DNA from 2 places in the Novosphingobium sp. BF6 genome. Region 1 is predicted to be linked to the other one. Evidence: predicted binding sites of a transcription regulator. Region 1 holds the regulator's gene; the other holds the start of a gene.

Region 1 (4,342 bases):
CGAACTGGAACACGGCGGGCTTGTCGCCCTCGAGGCCGAGCCAGGTCAGGCCGTCGAAGATCGCCTCGATCGCCGGTTCGGTCGAGCGGGCGCGATCGGTGTCCTCGATACGGAGGAGGTACTTGCCGCCGTGATGACGGGCGAACAGCCAGTTGAAGAGAGCAGTACGGGCGCCGCCGATGTGAAGATAACCCGTGGGCGAGGGGGCAAAGCGCGTGACGACGGTCTTGCCTGCCGTCGATCCGCTCGATGCGCTGCCGCTTGCCATTATTATAACCTTCCTGTCCTATGCGCGCCATGGCCAGCCAAGCCGCCACGACGGTTGATCTAGAGCATCCGGATGTCGCCGGAGCCGCTGCAATGCAGCATCGCCCATGGATCAGCCAGAGCCACTTGTCGAGCAGTTTGGCTGGTGTCGAGTGTTTTCTTTCGAACTGCGGTTTCGCTAGGGGACCGTGGCTCGCCGTAGCCTTCGGAAGCGGCGCAGCTGCGTGGTTTTCGCTGCCCTCAAGAGAGGATTGGGCAGGCCTTTGCGTAGTATGCGTCTCGATTGCGCTATTCGCACTTTACTGGCGATCCGGCGTCCTTCGCTATCCGTATCTTCGGCAGGCGATATTGTCGCTAGCGTTGTTGACGATGGCGGGATGCCTTGGCGTTTGGCTGCGCTCTGAAATGGTCGGCGCAGAGGCGATCCAGCGCCCGCTTTCGGGAACGTTCACCGGGGCTGTGATCGGATTGGAAGAACGGCCCGCGCTGGAGCGCGACCGGCTGACGCTGGCGCTGCGCGAGCCGGGAACCGGGCGAGCGATCAAGGTGCGCGTGAACTTGCCGGTGCGGTTTCGCGACCATGTGCTGGAGACGGGAATGGTGGTCCGCTTTCGCGGGCGGCTTGCTCCACCGGCGTCGCCGATGTTCCCGGGGGGGTACGATTTCGCGCGGTCGGCGTGGTTTTCCGGGATTGCGGCGACGGGGCAGGTGACTGCGCCTATCGAGATCATTTCGGCGGCCGGTGGCGGGGACTGGCTGGCGGAACGGCGTAATGGCTTGTCACGTCATATAACCGGGCGACTGGCCGGATCGGTCGGGGGAATCGCCGCAGCGCTGACCACGGGCGATATGGGGGCGATTTCCGGAGACGATGCGCAGGCGATGCGGGATGCGGGGCTGGCGCATCTGCTGTCGATCAGCGGGCTTCACGTGAGCGCGGTGATTGGCGGGGTCTATCTTCTCGCGCTCCGACTGCTGGCATTGTCGCCAGCCTTGGCCTTGCGGGTCCGGTTGCCGATCCTTGCTGCCGGTTGCGGGGCTTTGGCCGGGATCGGCTATACCTTGCTCAGCGGTTCCCAGGTGCCGACGGTGCGTTCTTGCCTGGGTGCCCTGCTCGTGCTGGCGGCGCTGGCGATGGGGCGAGAGGCCCTGTCGATGCGCTTGCTGGCAGTGGCGGCTTTCATCGTGCTGCTGGTCTGGCCCGAGTCGATCGTCGGCCCCAGCTTCCAGATGAGTTTCGCGGCGGTGATGGTTCTCATCGCGCTCGGCAATGCTGAACCGCTAAAGCGATGGCTTGCTCCGCGCGAAGAGGCACTGCCTGTGAAGGGCCTGCGTCATGTCATGCTGCTGCTGGTCATGGGCATCGCGATCGAAATGGCGCTCCTACCGATCGGTCTTTACCATTTTCATCGTGCGGGCATTTACGGATCGTTCGCCAACGTACTGGCTATCCCGCTGACAACCCTGGTTATCATGCCCCTGGTCGCGCTGGCGCTGGTTCTGGATGTCGTGGGAGCAGGCGGGCCGATCTGGTGGCTGGCGGATCATGCGATCGAGGGCTTGCTGGCGATAGCCCATTTCATTGCGGATAGTCCTGGTTCCGTCCGTGTCCTGCCAACGTTGAACGGGTGGCATTTCCTGTTGTTCGTAGCGGGAGGGTTATGGCTCGGGCTTTGGGAAGGACGAGTGCGCTTGTGGGGAGTGGTGCCGATCGTCATCGGATTCCTGGGCCTGATGATGGTCCAGGCGCCGGATCTGGTGATTTCAGGCGATGGTCGCCATGTCGGATGGATCGATCCGGACAGTCGGCGCCTCGTGATGCTCCGTGACGGTTCGAGCGATTATGCATTGGACAACATGATGGAAGCGGTAGGAAGGCGCGAATGGCCCAAGGTCGTTTCGGCAGTTCGGGGCGCCAGATGCAACAGCGATTTCTGCGCCGTTGCGCTGCGAACCGGCCAGACGCTGAACCATGTCCTCATCGCCAAGGGACATTTGATCGTGCCGGAAGATCAACTCACCAAGGCTTGCAGGCAATCCGACGTCGTCATTGCTGATCGCCGGCTTCCGGACAGTTGCCGACCGAAGTGGCTGAAGGCCGATCGCGCCATGCTGGATCGCAGTGGAGGCGTGGCCATTGATCTGGACCGGCAAACGCTAACAACCGTTGCGGACACGCAGGGCGATCATGGCTGGTGGCGTGCCTGGAGGTAGATCTCGGTCGATTATTTGAAGGGGGCTTTCTCCCCCCTTCAGGCTTAGTGATAACGGCGCAGAAGTCCTGCGAGCTTGCCTTGAACTTCCACCTCGTCCGGACCGTAGATCTGCGGCTCGTATGCGGCATTGGCGGGATCGAGCCGAAGCATGCTGCCCTCGCGGCGGAGATACTTGAGCGTCGCTTCCTCGCCCCGGATCAACGCGACGACGATTTCGCCGTCGCGTGCGGTATTGGTGCGCTTCACGAGTGCGAAGTCGCCGTCGAGAATGCCTGCGTCGATCATGGAGTCGCCGGAAACCTCCAGCGCGTAATGTTCACCGGAGCCGAGCAGAGCGGCCGGCACCGGAAGCATCGAATGGCCTTCCAGCGCCTCGATCGGTACACCTGCCGCGATCCGGCCATGGAGCGGAATTTCGATCACGTCGTTGGCCGGTGTCGGAACCTTCGGAGCACGAACCGGCGCCTCTTCCGCTGCCGGAGCGCTGCGGACAGGCTTGGTCGTCGAATCCTCGGGCTGGCGCAGGACTTCGAGTGCGCGGGCGCGGTTGGGCAGGCGGCGAATGAAGCCGCGTTCTTCCAGGGCCGAGATCAGGCGATGAACGCCCGACTTCGACTTGAGGTCGAGCGCTTCCTTCATTTCCTCGAAGCTGGGCGAGATGCCGCTTTCTTCGAGCCGGACCTGGATGAACCGGAGCAATTCATGCTGCTTGCGCGTCAACATCTGCTTTGCCTCATATGTTCTGCGGCCCTTGGCCCGACCGGATAGTGCTGCCTCGCCGGATGATTCCAAGGAACAGATCCGAAACGATCTGCCGCCTTAGAAAACTTTCCTGCGAACAATGAGGGAACAATTATGCAACGAACAGGGTATAGTCAAGCAATACCGCCATTTTGGAGCAAGAACATTCGAACCATCTCTCCCGCATTGGCCGCTTCGGCTTGAGCGGGACGGTCGATCAGTACGTTGCTGGCGGCCAGTGAAGAAAGCGCGCCGCTGTCCTGTAGCGATAGGGCCTGCGCGGTTTCCCCGTTCCACACCCCCCGCAGGAATTCCCGCCGTGCTCCAGCAGCCTTCAGAGGGGCGGAAAGCTTCGCCATAATGCTGCGCGGCAAAGGCTCGGTGGCACCAAGGAGCGCGCGGAGGACCGGCAGAACGAAAAGATAAGCCGTAACCAGGCTGGATACGGGATTTCCCGGCAGCCCGATCACGAGTTGCCTGCGTTCGCCGTGGGGGCGAGTCGCTACCAGCAGCGGTTTGCCCGGCTTGATCGCGACCCGCCAGAAATCGATTTCGGCACCCCAGGCCTCCAGCGCCGGACGCAGGAGATCGTGATCGCCGACTGAAGCGCCGCCGCTGGTCACGATCACATCGGCGTCGGACGCGGCCTCGAAAGCGTTGACGAGTGCATCGAGATCGTCCGGAACAGGTCCATTTCGCTTTGCATCGACGGGTAGGCTGCGCATCAGTGCCGTCAGCATCGCGCCGTTGCTTGCGGGGATCTGATGGTCTGCGCAGCAATCGGGTTCGGCGGCCAGTTCGTCGCCGCTGTCGATCACCGTGATTCGCGGAATGCGATGGACGGGAAGATGCTTATGGCCTGCCGCGACAGCGAGACCGATCTGGGCTGGACCGATCGGCGCTCCCTGCGCCAACAGAGGGCTGCCGTCAGCGAAGTCCATGCCGCGTCTGCGGATATGCTTGTGGCCGGGATGCGGCGCCGTGCCGGTCAGCACGAGGGCGCTGCCCTCACGGGTCAGGTCTTCTTGCAGGATCACGGCACCGGCTTCAACGGGAAGCAGGGCGCCGGTGGAGATGCGGACCGCTTTGCCGGGGACAAGGGTTCCGTCAAAAGGGTG
Region 2 (4,342 bases), on a different replicon from region 1:
CTGGGCATCATCGGATTCGGTGCTTTCGGGCAGCTGACCGCGCGCTATCTGCGGCCTTGGTTCCGCATTCTTGCCGCCGATCCCAATATTGCCGCGTCGCCGGTGGAAGGCGCGGCGATGGCCGATCTCCGCGCGGTCTGCCGCTGCGATCTGGTGGTGATCGCGGTGCCGCTGACGGCGCTGGCGGAGGTCTGCCGCGAGATCGCGCCGCTGCTGCGGCCCGGCACGGTCGTCATGGACGTCTGCTCGACCAAGGTGCGGTCCGCCGAGATCCTACTGAGCGAACTGCCGCCCCATGTCGATCTCGTCGCGACTCATCCGATGTTCGGCCCGCAGAGCATCCGCGCGGGCACGAAAGGTCTCAAGATGGTGATTTGCCCGCTACGAGGCCGCTCGGCCGGGCGCATCGCCGCTTTCCTGCGCAAGCGCTTCGGCCTGTCGATCGTGCTGACTTCGCCCGAAGAGCACGACCGGGAAGCGGCCTTCACCCAGGGCCTTACCCACCTCATCGCCAAGGCCCTGCTACGTATGGACCCCTTGCCCGAGCGCGTGACCACGCGCAGCTTCGACCTGCTGCGGCAGGCGGTGGAAATGGTGCGCCACGATGCCCCCGGCGTCAGCCATGCGATCGAAAGCAATCCCTTTTCCGCAGAGGCCCGCAGCCTGTTCTTCGCGGAGATGGACGCCCTGCGCCTCAACCTGGAACCATCGCGCCCGACAGCCGTGCCCGCAGTTCCGCTTCAGTGAGGATCTCGATCCGCCCGCCCGCCCGGCGCAGGTCCTCGGCCTTGCGATACTGCGCCTCGGCCGTCACCCAGCGCCCGAGACTATGTCGCGCGCTGACGACCAACAGCGTCGTGGTGGTGCCGACGCCGGAGACGATGCGCGCCCCCTCGCCCGCCAGAAACTGCGCGAGAATGCCGTCGCGGGCCTCGCCGAGAATGGCCACGCGCTGCCCCCTGAGCGGCCCCTGCGCGGCGGCAGTGGGCACCTTGCGGGACTTGTCGGGCTTCGCCATCCAACCCGCGAGGTCGATCCCGGTCTCCCCGATGGCGCGCACGATCACCATGCCCGCCGCCCGCGCGTCGCTCAATGCATCGTGGTGCCGGTGCCGCAGGCCGAGGTGCCGCGACAGCACGTTGAGCCGGTGACTGGAAAGCTGCGGCCAAGCCCGCTTGGCGACGCGGACGCTGTCCAGCCAGGTCGTCTCGATCGGTGCGAGTTCCCCGATCCGGCAGGCCGCCGCCAGCGCGCCCTTGTCGAAGCCCGAATGCGCCACGGTGACGCGCCCGGTCAGATGCCCGGCAATCGCGCCGTGGATCTCGCCGAAGGTCGGCTTGCCCGCGACATGTTCGGGTGAGATGCCGTGGATACGGATGTTGAACGTGGAAAATTCGTCGCAGGGATCGACGAGCGTCTCATAGGCGAAGACTTCCCGCCCCTGCCGGAAACCGACGATGCCGATCTGGCAGATGCTGCTGACGCGCGCGCAGGCGGTCTCGACATCGACCACCACGAAGTCGGGTTCTTCGGAAGGGAATGCAGGGTCCAGCGCAGGAAGCGGATTCGAATCCGGGAGTTTCATGGCCGGCGATGTAGCAGGCACGGCCTGTCGCCGCGACCATCAACCGCAAGAACATTTGCAGAACATTTTGATTGCATCGACGTTCGCCTTCGGTCAGTCTGAGCGTTCAAAACGGACTCGAAAGAACAAGGTTTACGCGAATGCCCGCGCTCGAAGTGGCCGAAAAGCTGTCGATTCTGGCGGATGCCGCCAAGTACGATGCCTCGTGCTCCTCGTCCGGGGTAAAGAAACGCGATTCGAAAGACGGCAAGGGCATCGGCTCGACGCTCGGCGGCGGCGGCATTTGCCATGCCTATGCGCCGGACGGGCGCTGCATCAGCCTGCTCAAGGTCCTGCTGACCAACAGCTGCATCTTCGATTGCCACTACTGCATCAACCGCAAGTCCTCGAACGTGCGGCGCGCGCGCTTCACTGCGAAGGAAGTCGTGGACCTGACGCTCGATTTCTACCGCCGCAACTATATCGAAGGGCTGTTCCTCTCTTCCGGCATCATCCGCACGCCCGACTATACGATGGAGCAGATCGTCGAAGTGGCCCGCTCGCTGCGCGAAGATCACGATTTTCGCGGCTACATTCACCTGAAGACGATCCCGGATGCCGATCCGGTGCTGGTCGAAGCGGCGGGGCGCCATGCCGACCGCGTCTCGATCAATGTCGAGCTGCCGACCGTCAGCGGCCTCCAGCGGCTCGCACCCGAGAAGTCGCAGGCGCGGATCGAGGGCGCGATGGGCACGATGCGTGCCGCCATCGAGGACGGCGCCGATGCCCGCAAGCGCTTCCGCTCCGCCCCGGCTTTCGCGCCCGCAGGACAATCGACGCAGATGATCGTCGGCGCCGACGCCGCCACCGACCGCGATATCGTCTCGCGCGCGGCCACGCTTTACGACCGGTTCGATCTCAAGCGCGTCTATTATTCGGCCTTCAGCCCGATCCCCGATGCCAGCACCGTGCTGCCTTTGCGCCGCCCGCCGCTGATGCGCGAACACCGGCTTTACCAGTCCGATTGGCTCATGCGCTTCTACCACTTCTCGCCGCAGGAAGTGAGCGCCGCCGCCGATCCGGCCACCGGGATGCTCCCGCTCGACATCGACCCCAAGCTCGCCTGGGCGCTGCGGTTTCGCGACCGTTTCCCGGTCGACGTCAACCGTGCCCCGCGCGAGATGCTGCTGCGCATTCCCGGTCTCGGCATCAAGGCGGTGGACGCTATCGTCGTCGCCCGCCGCTGGCGCACGCTGCGGCTGGACGACGTGGCGCGCATGACCGTCTCGGTGAAGAAGCTGCGCCCCTTCATCGTCACCGCCGACTGGCGGCCGACCGCCCTGCTCGACCGCGCCGACTTGCGCCCGCTGCTGACGCCGCCCGCCCGCCAGTTGGAACTGTTCGCGGCCTGACGATGCGCGCGGTCCGCCTCGAAGCCGAGGACGATTTCGACGGCTGGCGCGCCGCCGCCCGCGCCCTCGCGGTCGAGGGCGTGGCACCGGAACAGGTGGTCTGGCAGGTCGGCGACCGCGCGACCGACCTGTTCGCCGATCCGGGCAGTAACCGGCCCCCGGCCCTGCCGACCACCACACCCTTGCGCGTGTCGAAGCCGTTCCTCGAACTCGCCCGCGATGCCGCGCTCCATAGCGAGCCGGAGCGTTTTTCGCTGCTCTACACACTGCTCCTGCGTCTGCTCGACCGTCCGCAGGCGCTGGAGGACCGTGCCGATCCGCTCATCCGCCGGATCGAAGGCCTCGCCCGCAACGTCCGGCGCGACAGTCACAAGATGCACGCCTTCGTCCGTTTCCGCGAACTTGCGGACGGGGACGGGGACGGTTCGCGCTTCGTCGCGTGGTTCGAGCCGGAGCATCACATCCTGCGCGCCAATGCCGGGTTCTTCGTCGATCGCTTCACCAATATGCGCTGGTCGATCCTGACCCCGCGGGGATCGCTGCACTGGGACGGCACGGTGCTGAACGAAGGCCCGCCCGCCACCCGCGCCGATGCCCCCGGCGACGATCCGGTCGAAAGCATCTGGAAGGCCTATTACAGCGCGATCTTCAATCCGGCACGGGTCATGCCCCGCGCCATGCTCAAGGAAATGCCGCGCAAATACTGGAAGAACATGCCGGAAACCGCGCTGGTCCCCCAACTTATCGCCGGAGCACGCAAGCGCGAACTCGGGATGATCGAGCAGGCCCGCAGCATGCCTGTTCGCGGAAGAGGCCCCGAATCCCTCGAACTGCTTGCCGAGGAAGCGGCAGGCTGCCGACGCTGCCCGCTGTGGCGACCCGCGACCCAGACCGTCTTCGGCGAAGGCCCCCACGATGCCGAGATCATGATCGTCGGCGAACAGCCCGGCGACCAGGAGGATTTGGCCGGAAGGCCTTTCGTCGGCCCCGCCGGTGCCCTGTTCGACCGCGCCATGGCGGAAGCCGGGATCGACCGCACGCGGACTTACGTGACCAATGCCGTCAAGCACTTCAAGTTCGAGCCGCAGGGCAAGCGCCGCCTCCACGCCCGCCCGAACGTCGGAGAGATCGAGGCCTGCCGCTGGTGGGTCGATCAGGAACGCGCCATCGTCCGGCCGCGCCTCGTCATCGCCATGGGCGCCACGGCAGCGCGCTCTCTGACCGGCCGTACCGTCGCCATCGGGCAGGAACGAGGGCGAGCCGTCCCCCTGCCCGATGGTACGCCATGCTGGGTGACGGTCCATCCCAGCTATCTGCTCCGCCTGCCGCCCGAAGCGGACACCGAGGCGGAGTTCGCCCGCTACGT

The links. Region 1 encodes LexA, which represses DNA repair genes until DNA is damaged. Its sites were predicted from a motif close to GTTCCNCNCTTGTTCT; they were not measured.
Region 2: AC4D6D_RS19120 (putative DNA modification/repair radical SAM protein) is a predicted target of LexA. The motif match lies at 1,634-1,649, and genes of this name have one in related genera.

The regions. Positions count from the first base shown of each region.
Region 1 is NZ_CM177775.1:2,121,943-2,126,284, reverse strand. Features, by position in the region: gene gltX (glutamate--tRNA ligase) at 1-268, opposite strand, end outside; gene AC4D6D_RS10320 (ComEC/Rec2 family competence protein) at 298-2,481, shown strand; gene lexA (transcriptional repressor LexA) at 2,526-3,206, opposite strand; gene AC4D6D_RS10310 (molybdopterin molybdotransferase MoeA) at 3,359-4,342, opposite strand, start outside.
Region 2 is NZ_CM177776.1:833,880-838,221, reverse strand. Features, by position in the region: gene AC4D6D_RS19130 (prephenate dehydrogenase/arogenate dehydrogenase family protein) at 1-747, shown strand, start outside; gene AC4D6D_RS19125 (exonuclease domain-containing protein) at 695-1,585, opposite strand; gene AC4D6D_RS19120 (putative DNA modification/repair radical SAM protein) at 1,726-2,976, shown strand; gene AC4D6D_RS19115 (UdgX family uracil-DNA binding protein) at 2,979-4,342, shown strand, end outside.